DNA from 2 places in the Mycolicibacterium mageritense genome. Region 2 is predicted to be linked to the other one. Evidence: riboswitches for the same ligand, from Rfam matches in the RefSeq annotation. Region 2 holds a riboswitch; the other holds the start of a gene.

Region 1 (15,396 bases), 1.9 Mb from region 2:
CCCGTGTTGCCGTCGGGTCGGGGGGTCAGACGGCAACACGGAGCTACCCGTGTATCGACGCCTTGGGACCAGCCGTTACAACTTGCCGAAAAAAACTTTTCGGATGTTTTTTCAGGCCTCGAGAATCGCCGCTACGCCCTGCCCGCCAGCTGCGCAGATGGAGATCAGACCGCGCACGGGCCGGCCGGTCTCCTTCTTCTTCTGCGCCAGCTGCTTGGCGAGCTGCGCCACGATCCGGCCGCCGGTGGCCGCGAACGGGTGACCCGCCGCGAGCGACGATCCGTTGACGTTGAGCTTGGCGCGGTCGATGCTGCCGAGCGCGGAGTCCAGGCCCAGGCGCTCCTTGCAGTACTCGTCGGACTCCCAGGCCGCCAGCGTGGCCAGCACCACCGACGCGAACGCCTCGTGGATCTCGTAGAAGTCGAAGTCCTGCAGCGTCAGGTCATTGCGGGCGAGCAGCCGCGGCACCGCATAGGTGGGCGCCATCAGCAGGCCGTCGGGGCCGTTGACGTAGTCGACCGCAGCGGTCTCACCGTCGACGAAGTACGCCAGCGGTTCGTGTCCGTGGGCCTGCGCCCAGTCCTCACTGGCCAGCAGCGCCACCGAGGCGCCGTCGGTCAGCGGGGTCGAGTTGCCCGCGGTCATGGTCGCGTCACCGGCCTTGACGCCGAACACCGGCTTGAGCTTGGCCAGCTTCTCCGGCGTCGAATCCGCACGCAGGTTGTTGTCCCGGTAGAGGCCGAGGAACGGCGTGACCAGATCGTCGAAGAAGCCGCTGTCGTAGGCCGCGGCCATGTTGCGGTGGCTCGCGGCGGCCAGTTCGTCCTGGTCGACGCGCTTGATGCCCATTTCCTTGGCGGTGACCGCGGCGTGTTCGCCCATCGACTTGCCGGTCCGCGGCTCGCTGTTGACGGGGATCTCGACGCCGACGGCAGCCGGCAGCTTGCCGACGAGCTTGAGCCGGTCGAGGTTGGACTTGGCGCGGCGCAGGCCGAGCAGCACGTGGCGCAGGTCGTCACCGAACGCGATCGGCGCGTCCGACGCGGTGTCCACACCACCGGTTGCGGCCGACTCGTACTGGCCCAGCGCGATGCTGTTGGCGCCCGCGATGGTGGCCTGCAGGCCCGTGCCGCACGCCTGCTGGATGTCGAAGGCAGGCGTGTACGGCGACAACGCGCTGCCCAGCACGCATTCGCGCATGAGGTTGAAGTCCCGGCTGTGCTTGAGCACCGCCCCGCCGATCACCGCGCCGAGTCGCTCCCCGGCCAGGCCGAACCGGTCGATCAGACCGTCCAGGGCTGCGGTGAACATGTCCTGGTTGGAGGCGTTGGCGTAGGCACCGTCAGACCGTGCGAACGGAATCCTGTTGCCGCCCAATACGGCAACGCGCCGCCGAGTTGTGTTGTTGGCCATCTGTTTGCCTCCCACTGTCGGGTTGTCCGGGGCCATATTACCCACTGTTCTTACTCTGGAGTAAGTTCGGTGTAGACAACGCAGTACTGCGAAGCGAAAGGCAGCTGAAGTGGCCGACCTGTTATCCCAAGTGGTCAATTCCGGGCCGGGCTCGTTCCTGGCGAAACAGCTCGGTGTGCCGCAGCCCGAGACGCTGCGTCGCTACCGTCCGGGCGATCCGCCGCTGGCCGGATCCCTGCTGATCGGAGGCTCCGGACGCGTCGTCGAGCCCCTGCGCGCCGCGCTGGCCGACGACTACGACGTGGTCTCCAACAACATCGGCGGCCGGTGGGCCGACTCGTTCGGCGGCGTGGTGCTCGACGCCACCGGTATCACCGAACCCACGGGCCTCAAAGAGCTGTACAAGTTCTTCACGCCGCTGCTGCGCAATCTCGCGCCGTGCGCCCGCGTCGTGGTGGTCGGCACCACGCCGGACCAGGCGGCCGGCGTGCACGAGCAGATCGTGCAACGCTCGCTTGAAGGCTTCACCCGGTCGCTGGGCAAGGAGCTGCGCCGCGGGGCCACCGTCTCCCTGGTGTACCTGGCTGCCGACGCCAAGCCCGGCGCGACCGGCCTGGAGTCCACCATGCGGTTCATCCTGTCGGCCAAGTCCGCGTATGTGGACGGTCAGGTGTACCGGGTGGGCGCGGCCGATTCCACCCCGCCTGCCGACTGGGACAAGCCGCTCGCAGGCAAGGTCGCCGTGGTGACCGGTGCGGCTCGCGGCATCGGCGCGACCATCGCCGAGGTGTTCGCGCGGGACGGCGCGGCCGTCGTGGCCGTCGACGTCGAACAGGCCGCGGAGGATCTGCAGAAGGTGGCCGAGAAGGTCGGTGGGACCGCGCTGACGCTCGACGTCACGGCCGACGACGCGGTCGACAAGATCACCGCGCACGTCGCCGAGCACCATGGCGGCAAGGTCGACGTGCTGGTCAACAACGCAGGCATCACGCGCGACAAGCTGTTGGCCAACATGGACGAGGCCCGCTGGGATTCCGTCATCGCAGTCAATCTGCTGGCCCCGCAGCGCCTCACCGAGGGGTTGGTGGCCAACGGCACCATCGGTGAAGGCGGCCGGGTGATCGGCCTTTCGTCGATGGCGGGTATCGCGGGCAACCGCGGCCAGACCAACTACGCCACCACCAAGGCCGGAATGATCGGGCTCACCGAGGCGCTGGCCCCGGTGCTGGCCGAGAAGGGCATCACCATCAACGCCGTGGCGCCCGGCTTCATCGAGACCAAGATGACCGAGGCGATCCCGCTGGCGACCCGCGAGGTGGGCCGCCGGCTCAACTCGCTGTTCCAGGGCGGGCAACCGGTCGACGTGGCCGAGCTCATCGCCTACTTCGCCAGCCCGGCGTCGAATGCCGTGACCGGCAACACGATCCGCGTCTGCGGCCAGGCCATGTTGGGGGCGTGACGGCGTGAACAACATGCTGCGGGCCGTCGTGGGGGCCTTGCCGTTCATCCCGCGCGACGACACCCTGCCTGCTCGCACCATCACGGTCGACGACGTCAAGATCGACCCGACCAACGTCGCCGAGTACGCACAGGTGACCGGGTTGCGGTTCGGTGACACGTTGCCGCTGACCTATCCGTTCGCGCTGACGTTCCCGACCGTGATGTCGCTGGTGACGGGATTCGACTTCCCGTTCGCGGCAATGGGTTCGGTGCACATCGAGAACCACATCACGCAGTACCGGCCGATCGCGGTGACCGACACGGTCGGTGTGGCGGTGCATGCCGAGAACCTTCGTGAGCATCGCCGCGGTCTCCTCGTGGACATCGTGACCGACGTGAAGGTCGGCAACGAGCCGGCCTGGCACCAGGTGACCACGTTTTTGCACCAGCAGCGCACGAGCCTGTCCGGCGAGCCGAAACCCGAGCCGCAGAAGCAGCCCAAGCTTCCGCCGCCCAACGCGGTGCTGAGCATCTCGGCAGGGCAGATCCGGCGTTACGCGTCGGTGGGCGGCGACCTCAACCCCATCCACACCAATCCGATCGCCGCCAAGCTGTTCGGCTTCCCGACCGTGATCGCGCACGGAATGTTCAGTGCCGCAGCGGTCCTGGCCAACATCGAAGGGCAGCTGCCGGACGCGGTGAGGTACTCGGTGCGGTTCGCCAAGCCGGTGGTGCTGCCGGCCAAGGCCGGGCTGTACGTCGAACGCGACGCCGACGGCTGGGAGCTGACGCTGCGTCACCTGTCCAAGGGCTACCCGCACCTGACCGCTGAGATTCGGCCGCCAAAGTGAACAAGATGGCGAGATTCGTCGAGAATCTCGCCATCTTCTTCACATTCGGCGGCGTACGCTCAAGGTGGCAGCAGCTGGATCGAGGGCCGGCCAGGGCCCGCACCACCGGCGATGACGCGGGCCTGCACGCCGTAGACAGTCGAGATCAGTTCGGGCGTCAACACTTCCGCGGGCGAGCCCGCGGCGATAACGCGCCCGCCGGCGAGCACGACGAGCCGGTCGCAGAACAGCGCGGCGAGGGTCAGGTCGTGCAGCGTCACCACCGATGTCACGGGCAGCTCACGAATCAGCGCGAGCAGCTCGAACTGGTGCCGGATGTCGAGGTGGTTGGTGGGCTCGTCGAGCAGCAACTCACGCGGCTCCTGGGCGAGCGCGCGGGCGATCTGGACGCGCTGCTGCTCGCCACCGGAGAGCGTCCGCCAATCCCGGTGCCGCATGGTCGCTGTGCCGGTCTGGTCGAGCGCACGCTCGACCGCCCGGTCATCGGCCTCGGTGACGCCGGACCAGACGCCGCGGTGCGGGATCCTGCCGAGCCGCACGATCTGCTCGACCGTGAGCTCGATGTCGGTGCTGACCTGTTGCTCGACCACCGCGATGCGTTGCGCGACGTCGCGGCGGCGGTGCTGGGCCAGCGATCTCCCGTTGAGCAGCACGGCCCCACCGGTCGGACGCCGCAACCCCGCCAGCAGTCGCAGCAGCGATGACTTGCCCGCGCCGTTGGGGCCGAGCAACCCCAGGGTCTCCCCCTCGTGCACCAGCAGCGAAACCCCGTCGACGACAAGGGCTCCGCCTACCGACCAACTGACCGTGTCGGCGGCGATCGGGCCCGGTTGCCGTTCCAGCATCAGGTGTACCGCTTCCGCCGCGCGAGAATCAGCACGAATATCGGAACGCCGACGAGCGCGGTGACCACGCCGACCGGCAGTTCCTGGGGCGCAAACAGTGTGCGCGCCACGGTGTCGACCCAGACCAGGAAGATCGCACCTGTCAACGCGGTGACGAGCAGAAGCCTGCGGTGGGTCGGGCCCACGATGAGGCGCGCGGCGTGCGGCAACACGAGGCCGACGAATCCGATTGCGCCCGCGGCACTCACCAGCACCGCGGTCAGCAACGCCGTCGTCACCATCAGCAAAACCCGCACCCTCGTGACAGCGACACCGAGCGAGGCCGCGGCGTCATGACCGAATGCGAATGCGTCCAAGGCATCCGACTGCATCCAGCAGATCACCAAGCCGGCCGCGCAGACCACGCCACACAGCGCCACCTGATTCCAGTTCGCGCCGCCCAGGGAGCCGAGCAACCAGAACAGCACCCCCCGCGTCTGCTGGGCGTCGGCCGACGAGAACACCACGAAAGCCGTCATCGCCGAAAACAGTTGCGTGCCTGCGACTCCCGCCAGCACCACACGATCCTGGCCGCCGCCCGACGCGGTCGCGAGGATCAGCACCAGGACGAACGCGATCAGTGCTCCCACGAAGGCACCGGCCGACAGGCTCAGCGCGCCACCGACTCCGGTCACCACGACCAGCACGGCACCCGTGGAGGCACCCGACGAGATGCCGAGCATGAACGGGTCGGCGAGCGGATTGCGCATCAACGACTGCAGAATGGCGCCGCAGATCGCGAGGCCCGCACCGCAGATCGCGGCCAGCACGGCACGGGGCAACCGCAGTTCCCAGACAATGCCGTCGTCGATGGGCGTGACGATGGTGCCGCCGCCCCACATGCGCTGGGCGATCACGGCGTACACGTCACCGACACCCAGGTCCGCGGGCCCGATGATGATCGCCGCCGCGATCGACACCAGCAGGGCCCCAAGGCCGACGGGGATGAGCAGTGTCATCCCGGTGTTCTGCAGTGTTCGCGGTGCGGTCACTTCACGCCGAGCACGACGTAGTCGTCGAGCAGCTGCCACACCGTGCCGACTCCGGTGAAGCCGGCCTGCGCGAGGGCCGCGAGGTGAAAGTCCACCGCGGTGGGCGGTGGAGCGGGCCGGTCGGCGAACCGGGCGTCACGAAGCGCAGCCAGGGAGGCCGCACCGGGTTGTGCCCGCGCCGTGTCCCACCACGCTTCCCAGGTCGGCGCACCGGCCGTGTGGGCGCGCCGCTGCGTTTCGTCGTCATGCGCGGCCGCCAGGCGCCGTAGTACCGGGTTTCGGCCGTCGAAGCGGAAATGGTCACCGTTGAGCAGGATTCCGCCCTCACCGAGCAGTGCGGCTGCCCCGGCGTATACCCGCACCAGTGCATCGGGCGTGAGCCAGTGCAGGGCCGTGGTCGAGATGAACGCGTCGGGTGTGCGGCCCCCGAGCGCGTCGGCCACGAGTTCGGGCCAGCTCTCGTCGGCGAGATCGGCGTCCAGGGTCGTGAACCGGTCCCCGTGCACGGGTCGCAGTGCTCGAGTCGCGATGTCGAGCAGCAGCGGGTCGTGATCGACGGCGAGCACTGTGGCCTGCGGCAGGGCGTCGAGCGCGCGTGTGCTCAAAGAGCCTGGCCCACAAGCGAGGTCGACTACGAGCGGCGCATCACCGCACGCCAACCGCAACACCTCGACCATGATGCGGAACCGCGCTTCGCGGTCGGCGATGTATGCGGCCTGTTGGCCGTCCCAGGACGTGAGCAGCGTGGCGGGATCGACGGCGCTCATTTGTCCGCCAGCCCGAAGGAGCGCAGGCCGGATGCGACGGTCTCGACCGCGTCGACGTTACGCAGTGACGGGTCCATCGCGGTGCCCGGTAGCACGATCCACCGGCGTTCCCGCACCGCCGTCAACCGTTGTGCGGCCGGGTCGGATTCGAGGAAGCGGATCTTGGCGGCCACGCTGTCCCCGTCGTCGCCACGTGTCAGATCGGCCAGGACCAGCACATCGGGGTCGCGTTCCAGGATGGCCTCCCACGAGATCTCGGGCCACAGTTGCCGACTGTCGGCGAACGCGTTGCGGGCCCCGACCGCGTTGGTGATGATGCCGGGCGCACCGCAGCAGCCCGCGATGTAGGGCGCCTTGGTGCCCGCATACCACCACATCAACGTGACGTCGTCGGCCTTGAGACCGTCGGCCGCGGTGGACATCCGCGTCCGCAGCGACGAGACCAGCTGCTCCCCGCGGTCTTCGACGCCGAATATCTTGGCGACATCCCCGATCTCGGCGTACATGTCGTCGAGGGTGAGGGGACGCTGCTGGGCGGCGTCCTGGCCACCGCATTCGCTCGAGGATTGGTAGGTCGGCACGCCCAGGCGCTCGAACCGGTCCCGCGGAGCGACGCCCTCGTCGGTGAACGACCAGTCGAACGTCGCGTACACGAAGTCGGGCTTTTCCTTGAGCACCCGTTCGAAGGACGGAAAATCCCGGCTCAGCACGGGCACCTTGGCGTTCTCGGCGGCGAGCTCGGGCCTGACTTCGTCGCTCCAGGACGCGCTGCCGACCATCCGGTCGGCCAGCCCTAGGGTCAGCAACAGTTCGGTGGCCGGCTGATTGATCGACACCGCGCGTTGCGGTGGTGATTTCACGGTCACCGCACGCCCGCAGTTCTCCAAGGTGACGGGATACCCGGGAGGTCCGGCAGTGGTGGCCGTGTCGGCCGGCGAACTGCACCCGGTGATCAGCGACACAGTAAGTGCGACAAGGGTTATGGTGCGGGTTCCGTTATGCAGGGCGACGCCTTTCGATCCTGGACCCAATCGCGGAGTCCGTCCGATGGTCGGACCTCACGCCACACGGCGGCAGCGAGGCCCGAGCCAGCAGGTCTTCGGACTCGGGATCATCCAGCCGGAGCGCCTTCCCAGCCCCGTGATGGGACCAGTGGCCGTTGCTCCGCCTGTCCTCCACACCGCTGCGCGTCAGCTCCGGATTCGCACCGGATTCCCTGACCCAACCTGATTGGGTTCGACTGGCTCGAACGGACCATACCAGCGCGGCAGGCAGCAATGGCGTCATCACCCGCTTAATGATAATGGTTTTCATTAAGCACCTTGTCGGCGCCCCTGCTCACTCTGCCCCTAGAGTCATTCGATGACTACCGCCAAGGTGCCCCCGGTCCGAGCAGCCCGCGCCGCCGAACGTCTGCGCCATCTGCTGCGCCGGCTGCATCAGCGCAGCGCACCACCCGCCGCGGTGATGCTGGAGATGATCCTCAATGCCTGGGTGGCGCAAGGGATTACCGTCGCAGCCCAACTCGGTGTGGCCGACGCGCTCGCGGGCGGCCCGCTGCGGGCCGAAGAACTTGCCCGCCGCGTGAACGCCGACGCCGACGCGACCGACAGGTTGATGCGGGCCCTGGTGAGCGAGGGGATCTTCCGCCGGACCCGCGACGGGCGGTATGCCCTCAATCCGCTGGGCGACGCGCTGCGTTCCGATGCACCGGTATCGGTGGCCGGGATGGCCCGCTTCGTCGGATCCCCGCAGCACCGCGAACACTGGAGCCACCTGGGCGATGCGGTCCGCAGCGGCGAGGCCGTTATCCCCCGATTGCGCGGCATGGGGGCGTTCGAGTACATCGCATCCGAGCCGGACCTGGGCGAGATCTTCAACGACGCGATGACGAGCGTGTCGGAGCTGGCGATCGCGCCCGTCGTGGCGGCGTACGACTTCACACCGTTCGCCACGATCGCCGATGTCGGTGGTGGCCACGGCCGGCTGCTGTCCGCCATCCTCGATGCCGCGCCTGCGGCCCGCGGGGTGCTCTACGACCTGCAGCAGGTCGTCGACGGGGCACCAGAGTTGTTGGGCAAGTACGGAACCGCCGACCGCGTCGAGATCGTCGCCGGATCGTTCTTCGACCGAGTGCCCGCCGGCGCCGATGCGTACGTGCTGAAGAACATCATCCACGACTGGCCGGATGAGCAGGCCTTGACCATCCTGCGCAACATCCGAACGGCCGCGACGCCCGGGACCACGCTGCTGCTGATCGAGGCCGTCATCCCCGATCACAATCGGGAGTTCCTGGGCAAGTGGACCGATCTCGAGATGCTCGTCGGCATCGCGGCCCGCGAGCGCACCGAAGCCGAGTACCGCTCGCTTTACGAGCAGGCCGGGTTCCGGCTCACGCGCGTGGTGCCGACCGCGTCACCGTTCAGCCTCGTGGAGGGCCGCGCCGTCTAGCGCGTCACTCGGCCTTCTGCGCCGTCAGCGCGGACTCACCGTGTGCCGCATCCGACGGCTTGCCCCGCAGCCCGCGCCAGAACAGGTTGATCATCAGCTCGGTCGCCTCGTCCACATCGGCGTCGCCCGAGCTGACCCGGGTGGCGATCGCCTCACCTGCCCCCACGAGCGCAACCGCCATCATCTCGAAGTCACTGTCCGGCGCGGGGTTACGCGTGCCGGTGCTCAGCAGCCGGGCCACCAGGTCGATGATCTTCTCCCGGCCTTCCCGCACGGTGTGCGCGAACGCCTGCGAACTCGTGGCCTGGGTGTAGAGCACCATCCACGACGCGCGGTTGGCGTCGATGTAGGTGAGGAACGCCAGCACCGCGTTGCGCAGCAGATCCTTGGGGCTCTGGGTGAAATCGATCTGCCCGCGGACGACGTCGACGAACCGCGTCAGTTCGCGGTTGAGGCACGCGCCGAACAGTTCCTCTTTGGACCCGTAATAGAGGTACAGCATCGGCTTGGAGATCTCGGCTTCGGCCGCGATGGCGTCCATCGACGTCTCGTGATAGCCGTTGACCGAGAAGATCTGCACCGCGGCGTCGAGCATCTGTTGTTCGCGGACGGCACGCGGCAGCCGCTTGGTTCCACCTGCCATCCGACCAGGGTAACTGTCATGGCAGAAGCTCAGCGCGCCGTTGCTCCTCCCACAACGCCATGCGGGTCCGTGCCGGCTCTCCGATCGCGTCCATGACCAACGGGATGAGCAGTTCGGTCAGCAGAAATCCGGCCGCCATGCTCTGGTACGTGGTACCGACCGTGCTCGAGGCGGCCAGCACGACTTCGGCGTCCGGTGCCACCGGGCAGCTCAGATCGTCGGTGATGAGCAGGACGGTCGCGCCCGCGCGGTGCACGCGTTGCGCCAGCTCGGCTGCGCTGCGCTGATACCTGTGATAGTCGAACAGCACCACGACGTCATGGCGTGACAGTTCGAGCAGCGCACCTAAATCCCCGCCCGTCGGGTCGCCCAGCACCCGGGTGCCCGGGCGCAGTTGTTCCAGGTGGGCGGCCAGGTGCATCGCCAGCAGGTGCGAGAAGCGACCACCGTGCAGATACACCGTGCGACCGACGTCCGCCAACAGCGCCACCGCGGCTTCCAGCGCGGGTTCCGTAAGCAGCGCCAACGTCTGCGCCGCGCGCTCGTTCTGCGCGCGCGCCTGCTGCAACAACCGGTCGAGCAGACTGCCTGCCGCCGGCGCATCGGGCAACCTGGTGATCGGCCCACTCGATCGCGCGGACAACTCGGCGCGCAACGCGACCTGCAGATCGGCGAATCCGTCGTAGCCGAGGGACTGCGCGAACCGTAGCACGGTCGGGGGGCTCACCTCGGCACGTTCGGCGAGCCTGGCGGCGCTGGCCAACCCGGCGCTCGGATAGTCGCCGAGCAACGCTCGCCCTACCCGCCGCTCAGCCTTGCTGAGCGTGGGCAGTGCGGCGGTGGCCCTGGCCTCCACCGTCGAGATCTTCGCCACCGGCTCGTCCTCTGACACGGTTCTCAATCTGCCATGACAGGCACCGAATTCATCGACAGGTCGGCCATCGAGATCGCGGTGACGCTCTCGGGCGGCAACGCCTGCCAGTCCAGATCACCGAATCCGGTGGAGCCGATCACCACTGCGCTGTCACTGGGCCGGGCCCACCGCAGCGCAAAGTAGTCCTCGAGATGCTCGGTGGGCAGATCGGCGGCGGTGATCTCCTCGATGTCCTCGGCGGGCAGTTGACTGCGCGCGTGCGCGTGTACGGCGATCAGTTGGCCTTCGCCGAGCACCAGTGCATTGAGGCACGCCTCCGGATACAGGGCCCGTAGCTGGGCCACCGCCCGACGGACCGCCTCGGCCAGATCAGGTGCGGTCCGGCGATGTTGCCGGATCACGCCGAAGTAGCGCTCGCTGTCGGTGGTCCCACGCAGGGCGGCGGCAGTCGCCGGTTCGATGAGCTCGTCGAGCGGGCCGGTCGGTTTGATGGATCCGTTGTGCGCCATGGCAACACCGTCGGCGACGAATGGGTGCGAGTTCTGCGGTTGCACGGCCAGGCCGTTGGTTGCCCAGCGCAAGTGGACCATACCGGCGGTCAACGGCCGGCTCTCGACTGCCGCCGCGAAGGCCGGGTCGTCGAGTGCGCTGCCCGCCGAGACCTCAACCCGTGGGGCGCCACCGGTCTCGTCGACATGAGCCATGCCCCAACCGTCGCCGTGCACCTTGGTGAGCGCCACGAAATCCTTCAACACGTGCCCACCGACGGCGTCCGAGACCGAGATCGGCGCAGTCGACACGACTCCCAGCAAGCGACACATGGCTCCAACCCCTCCGAAGCAAAATTTAATGAATCGAACCTCTAGCGGTCATATTAAAGAATATGAAACATTTATGACATAGCGTGCTCGCAGACTTGGGAAGCCAGGAGGAGCCATGACGCTGGAGATCGACGACCTACGCGCTGCCGGCGTGGAGATCGTGGCCGGATCGCTGACCGACCTGGCGGGTGTGACCCGCGCCAAGTACGTGCCGCTACGTCGCCTCCCGTCGTTTCACAGCGCCGGAATGGGCGTCTCGCCCTCGTGGAGCGTGTTCTGTGTCGACAGCGGGATCGCCTTCACGCCGGACATCGGGGTGGTCGGCGACCTGCGGATCCGCATCGACCCGGCCGATCTTCAGGTGGTCGAAGACGGCGTGGCGTGGGCACCTGCCAGCCTGTACGACCAGTACGGCGAACCCGCTCCGCTGTGTACTCGCACACTGCTGGCCCACGCCGAGCAGGCCGCGGCCTCGTCCGGGCTGACCGCCTTGATCGGTGCGGAGCTCGAGTGCACGATGCTGGCGCCCGACACCCAGCATGCATCCACCGAACCGTGGTCGCCCTACGGCATGCGCACATCCCTGGACCGCTCGGCGTTCCTGGTCGACCTCATGGGCGCGGCAGAACGCGCGGGGCTGGTCATCGACCAACTCCACACCGAGTACGGGCACGACCAACTCGAAGTGGCGCTGGCCCCCACGACGCCGGTCGCCGCGGCCGACGCGGTCATCCTGGCGCGGATCGTGATCGGCCGGGCCGCGGCCCGGCACGGCCTGAAGATCTCGTTCTCCCCTGTGCCGTTCGCCGGCGAGGCGGGCAACGGCGCGCACCTGCACCTGTCCCTTGCGGACGACGACGGCCCGGTGCTGTCAGGTGGCGGCGGCCCACACGGGATGCGGCCGGCCGGCCAATCGGCCATTGCCGGAGTGCTCGCGACCCTGCCGGACCTCCTCGGTCTCTACGCGGGCTCAGCCCTTTCCGCCGAGCGGCTCAAACCTGGCAACTGGGCAGGCGCAGCCCAATGCTGGGGCCTGGAAAACCGGGAGGCGGCCGTCAGGTTCATCGCGGCCACACCGGGAAACCCACACGGCGCCAACGTCGAACTGAAACTCATCGACCCCAGCGCCAACCCTTACCTCGCGGCGGCAGCATTCCTGCGCAGCGCGCTGCGTGGCATCGAACTCGGCATGCAACTGCCCGCCGAGGTCTCGGGCGATCCCGCGCAGACCGCCAACCTGCAACCGCTGCCGACCGATCAACGCACGGTACTCAAGACCCTGCAAACCTCGGCGGTCGCCGCTGAACTGCTGACGCCGGCGGTCATCGAAGGTGTGGCCGCCGTGCGCCATCACGAACTCGTCACCTACGGCGACCTGCCGACCGACGAGATCTGCCGGGCCCTGCGCCTGGCGTGGAGCTGCTGACCCGATCCTCGCGATGAGCACAGATATCCAAAGGAGACATCGATGACCACCAGCGCCCCCACCGATACCGACCAATTACCGCACCGGCGCCTGCCGTTCTGGGTGGCGCTGGCACTGTCGGTGGCGACGGTCGGCCCGACCCTCGCCATGTCCGGTAACGGCCAAGGTCTCATCGGCACCGTGGGCAAGGCCATACCCCTGGTGTTCCTGATCGGCCTCGTCGGCGTCGCACTGGTCGGCTACAGCTTCGTGCGGCTGACGCGTCACCTCAACCACGCCGGCTCGGCTTATGCACTGGTCGGCGGTACCGTCGGCCCCAGGGCCGGGTTCTTCTCCGGCTTCGCGATGCTCGGCGCCTACGTCGGATTCTCCATCGGCACACTCGCTTTGACCGCGGCGTTCACGAATGCGTTCATCGCACAACTGCAACCGGGCAGCGATCAGCCGTATCAGCTGCCGTGGCTGGCGGTCGTGGTGGTGGGCGCGGTCATTTCGTTCGCTTTGGCCGGTCGTGACATCAGACTCCTGGCGAAGATCCTGCTCGGCATCGAAGGTATCGGCATCGTGGCGATGATCGTGCTCGTCATCGCGATATTCGCCCGTGGCGGGGCCGCATCCACGGGATTCGACCTCAGCGTCTTCTCGTTCTCCGGAGGCGTCTCGGCATCCGCGGTGCTCAGCGGCGTGGTGGCAGCGTTTCTGTCCTGGGCGGGTTTCGAAGCCTGCGCATCGATGGGCGAGGAGACCGACAATCCGGGCCGCAACATTCCCCGGGCCCTGGGCGGAACGCTGATCCTCACCGGTGTGCTGTTCGTCGTGGTGATGTTCGCGCAGGTCATCGGGTTCGGCACCGACGAGGCCGGGCTCGCGGCATTCCAAGGTTCGGGAAACACCCTGGGCGACTTGGGGAACCAATACATCGGTCAGTGGTTCTCGCTGATCATCATCTTCACCGCGACCGTCGCGGCGTTCGGTTGTCACATGGCCACCGCGGCGACGTCGGGCCGCATGCTCTACGCGTTTGGCCGGGACGGGTTCGGGCCGAAAGCGCTGGCACACGTCCACGAGGCCACCGGCGGCCCGCGCCGGGCTACCTGGCTGGTGGTGGCCCTGGCCCTGGTGGTCGACCTGATCTGCGGTGCCACCGGCTGGCCGGTGATGGGCACCGGCAACGCGGCCATCGACACGTATTTCCTGTTCGCCGTGGCCGGTTCGGTGTGCCTCATGGTGTGCTACCTGTTGGTCGAGGTGGCCGCGGCGTGGTTCGTCGGCGCACCCAAGTTCATCGGCGTGCACGGCGGCCACGGCAAGGTGCCGGGCCTGGCGCTGCCGTTGCTCGGCGCCGTGGTGATCCTGGTGGTGCTGTGGTTCAACGTCAAGGACGCCGAAACCTGGCTGGCTGCCCCACTTTTGGGGTTGTACTGGTGTGCCGTCGGCCTGGTCATCGCACTCGCGGCATCGGGTATCGCCAAACGCGTCGGCGAATCGCTCACGCGAGAACTGGATCTCACGCCACCGGTGCAGGCGGAGGCCAAATGAGCACGCTCTACGAACGCGACGAAGCGGTCATCGCCGGAATCGAGAAACTGCGGTTCTTCCCGCTTGAGGTGGTCTCCGGCCACGGCTGCACCCTGGTCACGCCGGACGGCCGTGAGCTACTGGACCTTTCGGCCACCTGGACCGCATGTGGGCTCGGGCACGGGCATCCGGCGATCGCCGATGCGGTCAGCCGGGCAGTGCGTACCGCGCCAGGGGCAGGCGGCCTCTCGGCCGTGCATCCCGATTCGGTGGGCCTGGCCGAAGACCTGCTGGCGCTGGTTCCCGGCGGCGGCGAGCGGCGCGTGTACCTGGGGCATGCCGGTTCGGACGCCAACGACGTCGCGCTGCGCGCGTGCCGGCACGCCACCGGGCGACGCACGGTGATGGCATTCGAGCACAGTTACCACGGTGGTGTCGGGGTCGCCATGGGCGTGTCCGGGGTACATGTCGACGCGGGTGCCGCACCCGACCCCGACGCGGTATTCCTGCCCTACCCCAATCCTTTTCGGCCGACGAGCGCCGGTATCGAGGGCGACGTCAGCGCGTGCCTTGCCCTCGCCGAACGGCATCTGGCCACCGGCTCCATCGCCTGCCTGATCGTCGAACCCATTCTGTCCGACGGCGGTCTGGTGGTCCCGCCCGACGGCTTCCTGGGCCGGTTGCACGAGGTGTGTCACCGGCACGGCGTGCCGATGATCTGCGACGAGGTCAAGATGGGGCTGGGCAGGCCTGGCACCCTGCACGCGTTCGAACACGACGGCGTGGTGCCCGAGATCGTCACCTTCGGCAAGGTGCTCGGTGGCGGCCTGCCGTTGTCCGCGGCGGTCGGACCTGCCGAGTTGCTCGACAACCCGCCTGGCGCGGCGCTGCTGACGACCGCGGGCAATCCCGTGTGTACGGCGGCCGGCCGCGCGGTGCTGGCCACCATCGTCGGCGACGGTCTACCCGAGCGGGCCGCAAAAGTCGGTGCGGTGCTGCAGGATGCGTTACGCGCACTGGATTCGGATGTGATCGGCGAGGTGCGCGGACGCGGACTGGCCATCGGTCTGGAACTGGTCGACCCGGCCACCGGCGATCGCGATCCCCGACTCGCCGCGCAGGTCGTGTACCGCGCCTGGGAACTGGGCGCGGTGGTGTACTACGTCGGTGGCAACGTTCTGGAGATCACGCCGCCGCTGATCTTGAGCGAGGCCGAAGCGGTCCGGGCCGCCGAGATCCTCGGCGCGGCAATCGCCGACGCCGCCGCAGGACGGGTCGACGCCGAGGAGGTCGCACGCTATGCCGGATGGTGAACT
Region 2 (15,396 bases):
CGGACTTGCCGAACTCGGTCATGTTGGCCAACAGCGGCGTGTCGACCGCCGCCCGGAACTGCTCGAAATCCGCCGGGCCGGAAAGCGCCTCGGTGAAGATGAGGTCCGCACCCGCGCCGGCGTACGCCTTGGCACGCTCGATGGCGGCGTCTAGACCCTCGACGCCCGCGGCATCGGTGCGCGCACAGATGACGAAATTCGGATCTCTGCGCGCGGCGACGGCCGCCCGTAACCGCTTGACCATCTCCCCGGTCGGCACCACGGTCTTCCCGTCGAGGTGCCCGCACCGCTTGGGGTTCACCTGGTCTTCCAGATGCAGTCCGGTCAGACCCGCGTCTTCGAGCACGGTGACGGTACGTGCGGCGTTCATCGGTTCGCCGAAGCCGGTGTCGGCGTCGATGAACGTGGGAAGGTCTGTGGCCGAGGCGATCTGAGCGCCCCGCCCGGCGACCTCCGTCAGCGTGGTCAACCCGATGTCGGGTAGGCCGAGGTCGGCCGCAACCACCGCGCCCGAGACATAGACGCCGTCGAATCCGACTTCGGCTATCAGTTTCGCCACCAACGGTGAGAAGGCGCCGGGAAACCGTTGCAGACGACCCGATTCCAGACCGGCGCGGAACTGCCGGCGCTTGTCCGCGACCGGCGTGCGCGGGCCCATCACCGGAAGATCCCCGAGGGAATCGTCGGCGCCTTGTCCAGCACCCGTGGGTCGACTCGCACATTGAGTGCCGCCAGGCCGCCCGCCGTGGTCGTGGCGACGTTCTCGACCGCACTCAGGAACCGTTGCTGCTCCCGGTGTTCCACGACGCCGTCCGCCAGTTCGGCGAACTTGTCGACGTACTGCTCCCGACCGAACGGCCGGGCGCCCAACGGATGTGCGTCGGCCACAGCGAGCTCGTCGACTATGGTCTCCCCGCTCTTGAGTGTCACCACGGCCTTGGCGCCGAAGGCCTTCTCCGTGGGATCGGACGAGTGGTAGCGCCGGGTCCATTCGGGATCTTCGACCGTGGAGATCTTGCGCCACAACTCGATCGTGTCGGCGCGGTGCGCGCGTTCGGGCGCGTACGACCGCTCGTGATGCCAGGATCCGTCCTGCAGCGCGACGGCGAAGATGTACATGACAGAGTGGTCGAGGGTCTCCCGCGAAGCGTCGGGGTCGAACTTCTGCGGATCGTTGCTGCCCGTACCGATCACCACGTGGGTGTGGTGGCTGGTGTGCAGCACGATGGTGGCGACCTGGTCCAGATCGCCGATCCGATCCCGCATCCGACGCGCCAGGTCGATGGGCGCCTGACTCTGGTACTCGGCCGAATGCTCCTTGGTGTAGCTGTCGAGGATGGCCCGCTTGGGCTCGCCGGGTGCGGGCAGCGGCACGCGGTAGGTGTGGTCGGGGCCGGCGAGCAGCCAGGCGATCACGCCGTCCTCACCCTCCCAGATCGGGGCAGGCGACGCTTCACCACGCATCGCACGGTCGACGGCCTCGATCGCGACCTTGCCCGCCCATGCCGGCGCGAACGCCTTCCAACTGGAGATCAGGCCCTTGCGCGACTGCCGGGTCGCGGTGGTCAGATGCAGTGCCTGACCGATTGCGGCGTAGATGGTTTCGGCATCGAGCCGCAGCATCGTGCCCAAGCCGGCGGCGATCGACGGGCCCAGATGAGCGACGTGGTCGATCTTGTGTTGATGCAGGCAGATTCCCTTCACCAGGTCGATCTGCACCTCGTACGCTGTTGCGATGCCACGGATCAGGTCGGCGCCGCGCACGCCCAGTTGCTGTGCCACCGCGACCAGAGCCGGGATGTTGTCGCCGGGATGGGAGTAATCGGCGGCCAGGAACGTGTCGTGGAAGTCGAGCTCTCGGACAGCCACGCCATTGGCCCAGGCCGCCCACTCGGCCGGCACGGCGCCGTCGACACCGAATACGGTCGCCCCCTGACGAGTTCTGTGCGCCAGGGCTTGCGTACGGGCGACGGTCACGGGACGGCGGATCACCGAAGCAGCGGACACCGCGGCGTTGTCGATGATCCGGTTGACCACCATCGCCGCGGTCTCCGGCGGCACCTCCACCGGGTCCGCCGCGACTTCGGCGATCTTCCACGCCAGGTGCTCGGTCCGCGGAAAATCGTCGGCGCTACGCCGGGTTCTCACCTCATGTTCACGCATGATTCGCACGCTACGCAGACCGAATATTCAGCGGAAGAGCTTGTAAATGCGTATTTTTGTGTCCTTTGACGAGGACTTTTGCGAATGTTGCGAAAGCGGGTTGGAGTAGCCTCGGCAGTGGTGGCGAGAACATTCGCGGGTGCCCGCCTGAGGCGGCTCCGAGACGAGCGAGGCCTGACCCAGGTCGCGCTGGCACGCGCCCTCGGACTGTCCACGAGCTACGTCAACCAGCTGGAGAACGACCAGCGCCCCATCACCGTGCCGGTACTGCTCGCACTGGCCGACCGCTTCGACCTGCCCACCCACTACTTCGCGCCCGACGCCGACGCCCGGCTGGCCTCCGACCTGCGCGAGATACTCGCCGACAGCCCCGCCACGACCGCACAGATCGAGGAGCTTGTGGCCCGGATGCCCGAAGTCGGCCAGACCATGGTTAATCTGCACCGCCGCCTGCACGACGCAACGGCAGAACTCGAAGCGGTCCATGATCGCGCGAGCCTCGACGTACAGACCGGCACCCAACAACCCATGCCGTTCGAAGAGGTCCGCGACTTCTTCTACGACCGCCGCAACTACATCGACACGCTCGACCGCGCTGCCGAGAACCTGTTCGCCGAACGCCGTTTGCAGATCGGCGGTTTGGATCGGCAACTCGCCGACCTGCTGGCAGCGGAGGGTATCACCGTGGTGGTCGACGACGGTAACACCCTGGGATCCGACGTCAAACGTCGGTACGACGACCAAGCCCGCACCCTGCACATCGCACGGTGGCTGCTGCCCGGACAACGCGCCTTCCAGCTGGCCACTCAGATCGCGCTGCTGTCGCACTCCGAGCTGATCGATGCCCTCGTCGCCACCGACGACCAGTTGAGCTCGGAGGCAAGGGATGTCGCACGGATCGGGCTGGCGAACTACTTCGCGGGCGCGCTGCTCCTGCCGTATCGAATGGTGCTGTCGGCCGCCGAGGAATTGCGGTACGACATCGACCAGCTCGCCCGTCGGTTCGAGGTGGGTTTCGAGACCGTCTGCCATCGGCTCTCAACCCTGCAGCGACCTGATGCGCGCGGCGTTCCGTTCATCTTCGTCCGTACCGACAGCGCTGGTAACATCTCGAAGCGACAGTCCGCCACTGCTTTTCACTTCTCTCGCGTCGGTGGAAACTGCCCGCTGTGGGTCGTACATCATGCGTTCTCCCGCCCCGGCGAATTCCTGACACAGGTGGCCCAGATGCCCGATGGCCGCAGCTATTTCTGGATCGCGAAGACCATGGCCTCGACGCCCGGCCGCTACCTCGGCACCCGCAAGCGCTTTGCCATCGGCCTGGGCTGCGACCTGGCACACGCCGAAAAGCTCGTGTACTCGGTCGGCATCGACCTCGCCGACGCCCAAGCCACGGTGCCCATCGGCGCGGGTTGCCGCATCTGCGACCGCCCGGCCTGCCCACAGCGCGCGTTTCCCTATGTGGGCAGGCCGGTTCGGGTCGATCCGCAGACCAGCAGCGACCTGCCGTACTCCCCGGCCGGCTGACGGCCTGCGGTGGCGCCCGGCCGGGTCAGCAGGTTCCTAGCCCGCGCGGACCTCCGCCGCCGCGGCCACCAGGTGCTGCAACGACGCCGTCACCTCGTCGGTGGACCGCGTCTTGAGGCCGCAGTCGGGGTTCACCCACAGCCGTTCGGCAGGAACGGCTCTCAGCGCCTCGCGCAATGACGCGGCGATCTCGTCGACGCCTGGCACGCGAGGCGAGTGGATGTCGTAGACGCCCGGGCCCACGCTGTTTGCGAACCCGGCCTGGTTGAGATCGCCCAGCACCTCCATGTGTGAACGCGCCGCCTCGATCGAGGTGACATCCGCGTCCAGGTCGGCGATCGCACCGATCACTTCACCGAACTCCGAGTAGCACAGGTGCGTGTGGATCTGTGTCGTGTCCGCAACCCCTGACGTGGCCAGCCGGAAGGCCTCGACGGCCCAGCGCAGGTAGGCATCCTTGTCCTTGGTCCGCAGCGGGAGCAGTTCGCGCAGCGCAGGCTCGTCGACCTGGATGATCGCGATGCCCGCCGACTCGAGGTCCACCGTCTCGTCGCGGATGGCCAATGCGACCTGGAATGCCGTGTCCGCCAACGGCTGGTCGTCACGCACGAACGACCACGCCAAGATCGTGACCGGACCCGTCAGCATGCCCTTGACCGGTTTGTCGGTCAAAGACTGGGCGTAGCTGATCCATTCCACGGTCATCGGCTCGGGCCGAGATACATCGCCGTAGAGGATCGGCGGACGGACGCACCGGCTGCCGTAGGACTGCACCCATCCGTTCTGGGTCGCGAAGAACCCGTCGAGTTGCTCGGCGAAATACTGCACCATGTCGTTGCGTTCCGGTTCACCGTGCACCAGGACGTCGAGCCCGAGCCGCTCCTGCAGTGCGATGACGTCGGCGATCTCGGCCTTCATCCGGCGCTCGTATTCTGCCGCGTCGATCCGGCCCGCCCGCAGGTCGGCCCGCGCCACCCGGATGGCCGTCGTCTGCGGGTAGGAGCCGATGGTCGTGGTGGGCAAGGCCGGCAGTTTCAATCGCTCGGCCTGTACGGCACGGCGGGCGGCGGCAGGGCCACGCTTGGCCCCGGAGCCGACGATCGACGTGATGCGGGCCCGAATTCGGCCGTTGCGGAGCCGGCTATCGGCCTTCCGCGACGCGACCGCCGCGTCCGAGTCGGCGATCTCGGCCGATATGGCCTCGCGGCCATCCTTGAGACCGCGCGCAAGCGCGGCCACCTCGGTGACCTTCTCGGCCCCGAAAGCCAGCCAACTGCGCAGTGCCGCATCGAGTTCCACTTCACCGTCGAGCGTGTACGGCACGTGCAGCGTCGAGCACGACGTGGACACCGCTACGGCACCGGCACTTCCCAGCAGACCGGTGAGCTTGCCGAGCGCGCCCGCCAAGTCGGTGCGCCAGACGTTGCGCCCGTCGACGACACCCGCGACCACGAGCTTGTCTGCGAGCTCGGGCACGGACACGAACGCGGGTGAATCGCCTGCAACCAGGTCGATGCCGATCGCATCGACCGGCGTACGGGCCAGCGCCGGTAGCGCGTCGGCCAGGGCACCGAAGTAGGTCGCGACGAACAGTGCGGGGCGATGGCCGAGCGCACCGAGGCGCCCGTAGACCCGCTCGGCCAATTCCGGTGCGTTGCCGAGAAAATCGGTCACCAGTACGGGTTCGTCGAACTGAACCCACCGCACCCCGCGGGCGGCGAGCACGTCGAGCAGTTCTGCGTACACCCCCACGAGTTCGTCGAGCCGGTCGATGGGCGTGCCGCCACCGTCGACTGCCTTGGCCAGCGCCAGGAAGGTGATGGGTCCGACGATCACCGGCCGTGCCGGGATACCCAGCGTGACAGCCTCTTCCACCTCACCGAGCACCTTGGCAGGGTTGAGCGCGAAGGTCGTGTGCGGTCCGATCTCGGGCACCAGGTAGTGGTAGTTGGTGTCGAACCATTTGGTCATCTCCAGCGGCGCGGTCTCGTCGTCACCTCGTGCGGCCGCGAAGTAACGATCCAGCTCGTCCGCGATCGAACAGACCCGCGGAGGGAGCGCACCGACCAGCACAGCGGTATCGAGCATCTGGTCGTAGTACGAGAACGTGTTGACCGGGATCGAGTCGAGCCCGGCCGCGGCCAATGTTTGCCAGGTCTCACGCCGCAACTGCGCAGCGATGGATTCGAGCCCGGCCCGGTCGGTCCGGCCGGCCCAGTAGTTCTCGACGGCCCGCTTGAGTTCCCGGTTGGGTCCGATCCGCGGAGATCCGAGGACAGTGGCGGTGAAAGGTGTTGCAGTTGTGCTCATGACGACGTCCTTCAACGTGCGACGGGGATGGTCACCGCCAGGAGACGTCGAGCCGAGGACGGTACGCCCGCCACGAGTGCACCGCTTCGGCCACTGCCTGTTCCGCGAGGCGATGAGCCACCGGACGCGGCGCGCCCGGTACGGCTGGCAGGTCTTCGGACTCGCAGGCGCGCACCAATGTGCTCCTAGTGGCCGTCGCTTCCCAGCCCGGGAGGGCCAGTGCTGATGACGGCGGTCGTTCCTGCATACCGCTGCGGGACAGTCCCGGATTCCCACCGGGTTCCCTCTCACACCGCGCCTGTACCAGCGCGCGACGTTCGGTGTCGATCCCGGTCATCACCGGGGCCGACAAACCAGCTGCGCCGCCCAGACTACTCCGCCACGTTGCCGCGGTGACGGCCTCACCGACGGATGGCCGCCTTGATCGTGTCGGCCACCATGGTCGCCTGCGTGACATCCGACGCCGCGGGTTTGCAGGCCTGCACGTCGATGATGACATTGGTCTCGACGGCCAGCGCCCGCTGACACGCCCGTACCTGTTCGCCCGCGCTGCGCGTGAACGGCATCGACAGTTCGGAGTTCGATTCGGTGAGGGCCCCGCTGTGCCACTTGGGCAACTGCTGACCGTTGAGGTTGATGTTCACGTTGTGGTCCGAGCATTTGGCCCAGCGGTCGGCCGACTGACGATAGAAATCGCGGGCGTCCTGCTCCGAGGGGAACGAAACGATCGACTGCACAACGAGATTGTCCCAGTCATCGGCGTCAGGTGACCGCAGCAGCTGTTGCCGCATCGCGGTCCAACCGTCGCCGTAGATCGCCGATTCGTTGACCTGCCACACCCCGAGGCAGTTGAGGTTGGGCAGCAGGTTGCGATGGTCGCCCATCACGGTGACCACCGGGTGCGGAGTCATCCCTTGCGCGGCCATCAGGGTGTTCACCTCCTCGGGTTTGAGCAGCAGCGCGTCGAGGTCGGTGTCTCCGATCACCTTGGGCGCTGCTTCTTGCGCATTGCCCTTGTCAGAGCATGCGGCAATGGCCAGGGCGACGAGCAATATTCCTGCCACACAACGCAACACCTTGCCCCGACGTGGGGCCTCACGCATGGGTGCCCGCCAGCGCGCACGCCATCTGGGCATTGTGGGCGTCCTCGTTGAGCTCATTGGCGGTCACGTTCAAGGTGTCGCCACTGCCGCGCAGCCCCATCTTGACCAGCAGCTTGGTCGCATCCAGTGACCACGAGCGCATCGGACCGGCGATGTCGGGCGAAAGCCCAGGTGTCCCTGCCGCGCTCATCGCCTGTGCGGCCGACTCCCGAAGCGCGGTGCGGCCACTGACATTGGTCATGCTCACCACCGGATCCGAGTAATCGGGCCGCGCGGTGCCGTCGATCGTGTCCGCGAAGTCACCGTAGAACACCGAGGCATTGTCCAGCGCGTCGGCGAATGCAGTGCACGCGGTCACCGCGGCAGGGTCGGCATCGCCGGCAGGCGCGGGGGCTCCCGCCGGCAGCGGCGCCGCCGGTGGGGGTTCCACCGGGCCGGCGTCGGACTGGGTGGCGCCCTCCGGGTCGGCGAATGCCGGTGGCAGCGTGGCAAGTCCAATGGCCAGCGCGATACCGCAGGCCGCCAGTCCCCGCCCGCAAAGGTGTGATGTCCTCACCTGTACCTCCGTAGTAGATAGTCGCCACCCCGGCCGGGCACGGCACGGGTCGGCGCTATGCAATCAGCCGTTGCTGGCGTCGTCGCATTACGGTCTGCGGGTCACATGTCCGGATGGTGAACGGCCGACGAACACCCGAACGCGGCGTGCGGTCCATTGCGTGTCCAAATCCGCACAGCCTTGATCAAACACGAATTGCGTTGACCCGCAGGGTATTGACAGAAAACTCACAGCTTCCGGAAGCTGCCTGCCAGATGGCTACGTGGCGGGAACTATTGGGGCGTCGTTCACCATTTCGAAACCAACCCCATACATGATTCGTCGCGACAGATTCCTTGGTTCCCTTGGATTTTCCGGCGACGATGTCGATCCAGAGGGATTCAGACTCCATGAGAGGCGCAAGTTCACGCATGTTGAATCGTTTTGCCACCCTGGCTGCAGTCTGCATGTTGGCCCCGGTCGCGGTTGCGCCCCTTGCCTCGGCTGATCCGCCTCCGCCGCCGGACCCGGCCGTCCCGGTCGCCGACGCCCCGCCCCCACCGCCTGACACCGGCGCGGTGCCCTCGGCCGCCCCGGGCGTGCTGGACACCCCGGATGGCTGGCACGTCTCGGTCAGCGGCGCCAACGAGAGTCAGCTGCCGGTCGCCCCGCTCACCACCGCCGTATCGTCACGCGAGTACCTCGTCGCCGGAACGTTCACCGGCAAGATCTCGGGCTCCGGCAAGACCAAGCTCACGGGTGGCACGCTCGAGGCCGGCGAACAAATCGGCTGCGGCATCGTCTCGGACGAGATGGAAATCAACCCTGGCGCAAGCTTTTCCCCGTCGATCAAGATTCCGTTCACCGGTGCGGCCACCGACGTGGGCTTCGGTACCGGTATCAACCTCCAGGGCAAGGTGTACCTCAAGCCGGGCACCGTGACGATCGTTCCCATCGACAAGAAGTCGTTCAAGGGTTCGGAGACCCGCGTCACCATCACGGGTGTACGGATCAAGTTCGACCAGTGCGCCGGCCAGTCCTTCATCCGGTCGTACGCGACCCTGACGGCCTCGACCGAGAACACCGACGATGTGGTCACCTACCTCGGAGTCACCAAGGCGGTGTGATCTTGGCCGCGCCAAATGGCGTGGCGGGACCGGTTCCACATCCGGTTCTGCCGCGCCTTTTTGCGTTTGGCCGCGCCAAAGTTATTGACGTCCAATCATATTCGTTGCCATCAGTTCAGCTCACCACGAATTATATTGTTGCGCAGTCAATTTTCAGGAACCACACAGTCTGGGCACGCTCATTGGACGGGAGTGCGGTGTGGTCCGTTGGTCCGCCGTTCACCGATTCGAAACCAACCCCATACATGATTCGTCGCGACAGATTCCTTGTTTCCCTTGGGCTTTCCGGCGACGATGTCGATCCAGAGGGATTCAGACTCCATGAGAGGCGCAAGTTCACGCATGTTGAATCGTTTTGCCACCCTGGCTGCAGTCTGCATGTTGGCCCCGGTCGCGGTTGCGCCCCTTGCCTCGGCTGATCCGCCTCCGCCGCCGGACCCGGCCGTCCCGGTCGCCGACGCCCCACCGCCACCCGACAACGGAATCGTCGCGTCCGCCGAACCCGGTGTGGTGACGACGCCGGACGGGTGGAAGCTCACCGTGGCGGCGTCGAATGAAAGTCAGCTGCCGGTCGCCCCGCTCACCACCGCCGTATCGTCCCGCGAGTACCTCGTCGCCGGAACGTTCACGGGAACCGTGAGCGGCTCGGGCAAGACCAGCCTCAACGGCGGAACGCTCGACACCGGCTACCAGATCGGCTGCGGCATCGAGCTGGGTCAGGTGCGTCTGATCGGTTCGGTGGGCCTCAGTACCTCCGGTTCCACGTTGGGCGGCCTGATCCCGACCGGCCTGAGCGTGCCCCTCTCGGGCACCATCGAGATCCACCTCAAGCCGGGCACCGTCAACAACGTTTCGGTGGACAAGAAGTCGTTCAAGGCCGCGCCCGTCCGCGTCACGGTCAAGGATGTCCACATCAAGCTCGACGGCTGCGTCGGCCAGTCCTTCCTGCGCTCCTACGCCATCCTGACCAGCTCGACCACCGACACCGACGACGTCGTCGCGTACTACGGCGTCACCAAGGCCGTCTGAGACCTCATGAATCGGACACACCGTGTGGCGGTGGCCGGTCTTCTGGTGCTCGGCGCGGCGGTCGCCTCATCGGCCACCGCCGCCGCCGACCCGGAACCGGTCGCTCCGGCCGACCCCGCACTCCCCGCTCCGCCACCGCCGCAAGGCCCCGTGGTGCCCGGCATCGGTGCGCCGTTGGGCCCCAACGGACTTTCGCTCCTGGAACAGACCGGCACGCCCACCAACGGACCCCTCGGTCTGCCCCAGGGCGTCGATCTCAACCCGAACAATCTGCTCGCGCAGAATGCGACACCCGGCGGCCCTCCGGGCACGCCGCCGAGCATGCGGGCATTCAACAACGGGTACCTGGTCGAGCAGAACGAGGTGCCCTCGGCACCCGGTCAGGGCACAGTGGTCGGAGTGGCTCCGGGACAAGAGAATTCCGACATCTCGGGCCTCGATTTCCTCAGGCAGATCCATCGGCTCCACGAAAACGGGAACCTCAAGGGGTCACTGCTCGGGCAGATGCCCCAGCAGCAACTCGGTGAGCCACTGCCGGGCACGGCGCCGCCACCGGGCACCAATGTCCCGCCCGGTCTGGTCCAGAACCTCCCGCCGGCCCCGGACCCGGCCGCTCCCCCGCTCGATCCCGCTACACCTCCGGCGCCCTGACGACCGGGAACGGCTACCGGCCCTCCTGCACCCAGGCATAAACTCGTAGGTGACGGCCGGGGCCGCCGGCGGGCATGCGCCGGCACAAGATCCGGCCACTGGGAGGGTCTTGTGCCTGCTACCTCGATACGGCCGAAACTCGTTTTGGGCGTGCTACTTTCGGCAGCGCTCGCAGGCTTTCTCGGCACCGTGCCACCGGCTGCAGCCGATCCGACCTCAGAATCGGCTGACGCCGTCATGGCTCACCTGACCGATCAGGGCTACGACGTACAGATCAACTGGGTCGGCGGCAAGAGTTCGATGCCACTGACGGAGTGCCGGGTCACCGGGATACACAACCCGGATCGCTCGGCACCGCCGGCCGACAGATCGTCGACGACGGTCTATGTCGACGTCTCGTGCCCCAACGAGCCCGACGATTCGGGCGTCATCTTCGGTCCGTTCGGCATCTTCGGCTGACCGCCCAGACCCCGGCGTCAGAAGGCCCCTGCGGCGGGAACCGTCGTCGTCGCATACGGATTCGACATCGTGGTGGTGGGTGGCGCCGACGTCGTCGCCGGTGGTTCTGCCGGCTCCGGTGGCGGCGCCGTCGAAACCACCACCTCACTGGTGGTGACGGGGACGGTTCGCGGCGTGCCGGCCGACGTCGATGGCGTGGAATGCGCACGAGGCGGCGACGTGGTCGCCGAGACTGTCGTCGTGGCGTCCCCGGTCGTCGGCGGCAGCGTGGAGTGGCGCGAGGTCAGGACGACCGCGAGGACCAACACCCCGATCGCGGCCACGCCGCCGATACCTGCGACGGCCGCCGCAAGCGGTCGCTCATGCCACGGAGCCTTTTCTTCAGGACTGCTATCCAGCACTTGACCTGGTCTTCTGGTTTGCGGAGCCGAGCGGAGACCCGATCAGCGACAACGTAATCAAGCAGATCACCCCGCCGAGTACGGCGAAGTCGGCGACGTTGAACACTGGCCCCCAGCCGATGGCGAGGAAATCCACCACCTGCCCGCGCAGCGGACCCGGTGACCGGAACACTCGATCGACCAGGTTACCGGTGGCGCCCCCGAGCACCATGCCGAGCCCCAGCGCCCACCCCGCCGAACGCACACGCCAACCGAGCGCGCCGACTGCCACCACCGTGATCAGGACTGCCACACTCAGCAGGACGGCGTTGCCCGCGGCAATGGACAGCGCTGCGCCTGCGTTTCGGGTCAGCACGCACACCAGCCGGTCGCCGACCAACGAGACCGCGTGACCGGGCTCGAGTAGGCCGACCGCCAGTGATTTGGTTCCCACGTCGACCAGCAGAACCGCCGCGCCGACCACGAACAGAAGCCTCCGGCGCGTGGGCGCTGCCCCGATAATCGCCGCGGCGGCAGGCATGCTCGTCATGTCGGCCGTCACCGGCCCATTATCCGCCGGAACGTCACGACCAGCCACTTCACCGACGCATCCGGCGGGTGAACACTGAGGCCGCCACGCGTGCCGCGCGATCGATGGCACAGTCGAAGGGGTGACACCGCCCAACAACGACTACTGGAATCACAACACCGCCTACCATCCGTGGCTGACGAGGATCGCCGCCGGCCACCGCGGCGATGTCCTCGACGTCGGCTGTGGGGACGGCCTGCTGTCCCAGCGGCTGGCGCCCGTGTCGCGATCGGTGACCGCGATCGACCCGGAATCGAATGCGCTGCAACGTGCTTGGCTGCGCCTGGCCGACTACCCGAATGTCACGGTGACCCAGACGAGTTTCGAAGACTTCGACCCCGGAGAACGGCGGTACGACCTGATCACCATGGTTGCGAGCCTGCACCACATGGATCTCCGGTCCGGCCTCACCAAGGCACGCGGCTTGCTGACGCCGCAGGGCGAGATCGCCGTGGTGGGGCTGTCCGCGAACCGGGCACTGCGCGATTGGCTCTGGTCTGGACTCTGCCTTCCCGCGGTGCGGATCGGTTCGCGGCTGCACGGCGAAACCAGAGACGTCGGGGTGGCCGTCGCCAGGCCGACCGAAACCCTGGACGAGATTCGCCAGGTCGCGGACGAGGTCCTGCCCGGCGCTTCGATCCGCCGCGGGCTGTACTACCGCTATCTGCTGCGGTGGCCGGTCCCGCACAAGGACTAGGCTCAGCGCGTGTCCGAACTCGTCCTCACGCAGATCGACAACAACGTCGCACTCATCACTGTGAACGATCCCGACCGCCGCAACGCGGTCACCTTCGAGATGTCGGCGGGATTGTGTGCCGCGATCGAGTCGGTCGAGGCCAACCCCGACGTGCACGCGGTGATCGTGACCGGCGCGGGCAAGGCGTTCTGCGCAGGCGCGGATCTCACCGCGCTGGGCGCAGCGACCGAGGACGGGCTGCGCAAGATCTATGACGGTTTCCTGGCCGTCGCGCACTGTTCGCTGCCGACCATCGCCGCAGTCAACGGCGCGGCCGTCGGCGCGGGCCTGAATCTCGCGCTGGCCGCCGATGTCCGCATCGCCGGGCCTGCGGCCCTGTTCGATCCGCGATTCCAGAAACTCGGCATCCATCCCGGTGGCGGTGCCACGTGGATGCTGCAACGCGCCGTCGGCCCGCAGGTGGCCCGGGCGGCGCTGCTGTTCGGAATGCGGTTCGACGCCGAAGCCGCGGTGCGCCACGGCCTGGCACTGTCGATCGCGGGTGATCCGGTCGGCGCTGCCCGCGAACTCGCCGCGGGTCCGGCCGCAGCGCCCCGCGAGGTCGTCATCGCCACGAAGGCGTCGATGCGCGCCACCGCGAACCCCGGTGTGATCGACTCCGACCAACACCGGATCGCCGTCGACACCGAGCTGGGCCCGCAGGCTGCGTCGATCGAATCCCCGGAATTTGCACAGCGGTTGGCCGCGGCGAAGCGCAAGTAGCGCTACATCTCCAGCAGCGCCAACTCCGGCGCCTCGATCAGTCCGCGTAGCTCGCACAGGAATTCGGCTGCCTGCGCGCCATCGGCGATCCGGTGGTCGAACGCACACGTCAGCGACATCGTCGGGCGGGCCACCACGACGCCGTCGACCACCACGGGACGTTCCTTCAAGGATCCCATGCCGAGAATGGCAGCCTCGGGAAAGTTGATCACCGGTACGCCGTCATCGAGCCCGAGCGCACCGAAGTTCGACACCGTGAACGTCGAACCGGTCAGCTCGGCGGGCGTGAGGGTGCCGGCCCGGGCTCCTTCGGCCAACCGGTTCACCACCTCGGCCAGCTGCCGGGTGCTCAGACTGTGCGCGTCGCGCACCACGGGGACGAGCAAGCCGCGCGCCGTCGCCACCCCGAAGCCGAGGTGTATGTCGGGGTGTTGGTGAACCTGCGCACCACCGCTGGTTTCCACCCACGTCGAGTTCAGGATCAGGTGCCTGCGCAGCGCGACGACCACCAACCGCAGCGTCAGGATGAACGGCGTGACCGGCAGCTCGGGGTCGGTCGCGCGGATCCGGTCCCGCAGCCGCACCAGGGCTGAGCAGTCCACGTCGACACGGGCATGCGCATCGGGAATCTCGCGACGTGACAACGTCATCCGCCGCGCCATCTCGGCCTGGACACCGCGCACGTCGAGCAGCTCGGAGCTGCCCGCGGCAGCGAGCACGTCGTCGCGGGTGATGATGCCGTCGGGTCCGGATCCCGGGGACAGCGTGCTGAGATCGACGTGAAGTTCGGCGGCCAGCTTGCGCACCGGCGGTTTGGCCCTGGGCCGGCCCGCCGGCGGCGGAGCTTCCGACGGCGTCGCGGGAGCGCGTCTGCTGGTGTCCATGGTGTCGTCGGCGCCGTAGCCGACGAGGACCGGCTTGCGAGCGGCACCTGTCCCGTTGACCGCCGGCGTGGCCTCCGTCGTCGCGATGCGCACGAGCAGCGACCCGACGTTGAGCGTTTCGCCCGGCGCACCGCCGAGTTCGAGCACCTGCCCGGCGTAGGGGCTGGGGATCTCGACCTCGGCCTTGTTGGTCTCCACGGTGCACAGTGTCTGGTTCAACTCGACGGTGTCACCGACTGCGACGTTCCAACTGGTGATGGTCGCGTCCTGGAGCCCCTCCCCGAGGTCGGGCACCAGGAATTCCCGATTCACGGCTGCTCCATTGCGCGCTCGACGCAGTCCAGCAGCCGGTCGACACCCGGTAGCCACACCTTTTCCAGGCGGGCCGGCGGGTAAGGCGTGTCAAACCCGGTGGCGCGCATCACCGGAGCCTCCAGGTCGTAGAACAGCTCCTCGGAGATCCGGGCGGCCAGTTCGGCGCCGAACCCCAATGTGCGCGGGCCCTCGTGCATCACCACGACGCGCCCGGTGCGGCGCACCGAGGCCGCGACGGTGTCGAAATCGAGTGGGTTGAGCGTGCGCAGGTCGATCACCTCGAGGCTCCAGCCGCGGGCCGCCGCGGACTCGGCCGCGTTCAGCGCGGTGGCGACCAAACCGCCGTAGGTGATCACCGTGACGTCAGTACCGTTGCGGCGCACCGCAGCCCGGCCTATGGGCAGGCCGGGAGTGCTCGTGTCGACGGGCTCACGCGCCCAGTACCGCCGTTTCGGTTCGAGGAAGATCACCGGGTCGAGGCTCGAGATCGACTGCCGCAAAAGCCAGTACGCGTCGGAGGGCGTGGACGGCACCACCACTTTGAGCCCGGCTGTGTGCAGCCAGTAGGTTTCGGTGGACTCCGAGTGATGTTCCACCGCACCGATGCCGCCGAACGACGGGATGCGCACCGTCACGGGCATGGCGATGTCACCGTGGGTCCGCATGCGGTATTTCGCCAGATGGCTTGCGATCTGGTCGAAGGCCGGGTAGCTGAATCCGTCGAACTGGATCTCGGGCACCGGCCGAAAGCCCCGGATCGCCATCCCGATCGCAATCCCGATGATCGCCGACTCGGCCAGCGGGGTATCGAAACACCGGTCCCCGCCGAAGGTTTCGGAGAGCCCCTCGGTGACCCGGAAGACCC

The links. Region 2 has a riboswitch for cobalamin ahead of metE (5-methyltetrahydropteroyltriglutamate--homocysteine S-methyltransferase). Riboswitches for the same ligand answer to the same signal wherever they lie in the genome.
Region 1: another riboswitch for cobalamin. It lies ahead of G6N67_RS09150 (ABC transporter substrate-binding protein); the one in region 2 lies ahead of metE (5-methyltetrahydropteroyltriglutamate--homocysteine S-methyltransferase).

The regions. Positions count from the first base shown of each region.
Region 1 is NZ_AP022567.1:1,895,699-1,911,094, forward strand. Features, by position in the region: gene G6N67_RS09120 (acetyl-CoA C-acetyltransferase) at 112-1,413, opposite strand; gene G6N67_RS09125 (3-oxoacyl-ACP reductase) at 1,523-2,872, shown strand; gene G6N67_RS09130 (MaoC/PaaZ C-terminal domain-containing protein) at 2,886-3,704, shown strand; gene G6N67_RS09135 (ABC transporter ATP-binding protein) at 3,764-4,549, opposite strand; gene G6N67_RS09140 (FecCD family ABC transporter permease) at 4,549-5,547, opposite strand; gene G6N67_RS09145 (class I SAM-dependent methyltransferase) at 5,577-6,347, opposite strand; gene G6N67_RS09150 (ABC transporter substrate-binding protein) at 6,344-7,351, opposite strand; cobalamin riboswitch at 7,421-7,607, opposite strand; gene G6N67_RS09155 (methyltransferase) at 7,710-8,798, shown strand; gene G6N67_RS09160 (TetR/AcrR family transcriptional regulator) at 8,803-9,441, opposite strand; gene G6N67_RS09165 (MurR/RpiR family transcriptional regulator) at 9,458-10,333, opposite strand; gene G6N67_RS09170 (class II glutamine amidotransferase) at 10,339-11,136, opposite strand; gene G6N67_RS09175 (type I glutamate--ammonia ligase) at 11,252-12,562, shown strand; gene G6N67_RS09180 (APC family permease) at 12,605-14,101, shown strand; gene G6N67_RS09185 (aspartate aminotransferase family protein) at 14,098-15,393, shown strand; gene G6N67_RS09190 (amidohydrolase family protein) at 15,380-15,396, shown strand, end outside.
Region 2 is NZ_AP022567.1:7,955,229-7,970,624, forward strand. Features, by position in the region: gene prpB (methylisocitrate lyase) at 1-658, opposite strand, end outside; gene prpD (2-methylcitrate dehydratase PrpD) at 658-2,163, opposite strand; gene G6N67_RS38435 (short-chain fatty acyl-CoA regulator family protein) at 2,284-3,690, shown strand; gene metE (5-methyltetrahydropteroyltriglutamate--homocysteine S-methyltransferase) at 3,727-6,000, opposite strand; cobalamin riboswitch at 6,144-6,308, opposite strand; gene G6N67_RS38445 (sensor domain-containing protein) at 6,402-7,064, opposite strand; gene G6N67_RS38450 (Rv2240c family protein) at 7,096-7,659, opposite strand; gene G6N67_RS38455 (MspA family porin) at 8,070-8,765, shown strand; gene G6N67_RS38460 (MspA family porin) at 9,108-9,794, shown strand; gene G6N67_RS38465 (hypothetical protein) at 9,825-10,445, shown strand; gene G6N67_RS38470 (hypothetical protein) at 10,596-10,904, shown strand; gene G6N67_RS38475 (hypothetical protein) at 10,922-11,305, opposite strand; gene G6N67_RS38480 (signal peptidase II) at 11,295-11,846, opposite strand; gene G6N67_RS38485 (class I SAM-dependent methyltransferase) at 11,956-12,570, shown strand; gene G6N67_RS38490 (enoyl-CoA hydratase) at 12,580-13,332, shown strand; gene G6N67_RS38495 (dihydrolipoamide acetyltransferase family protein) at 13,335-14,528, opposite strand; gene G6N67_RS38500 (alpha-ketoacid dehydrogenase subunit beta) at 14,525-15,396, opposite strand, start outside.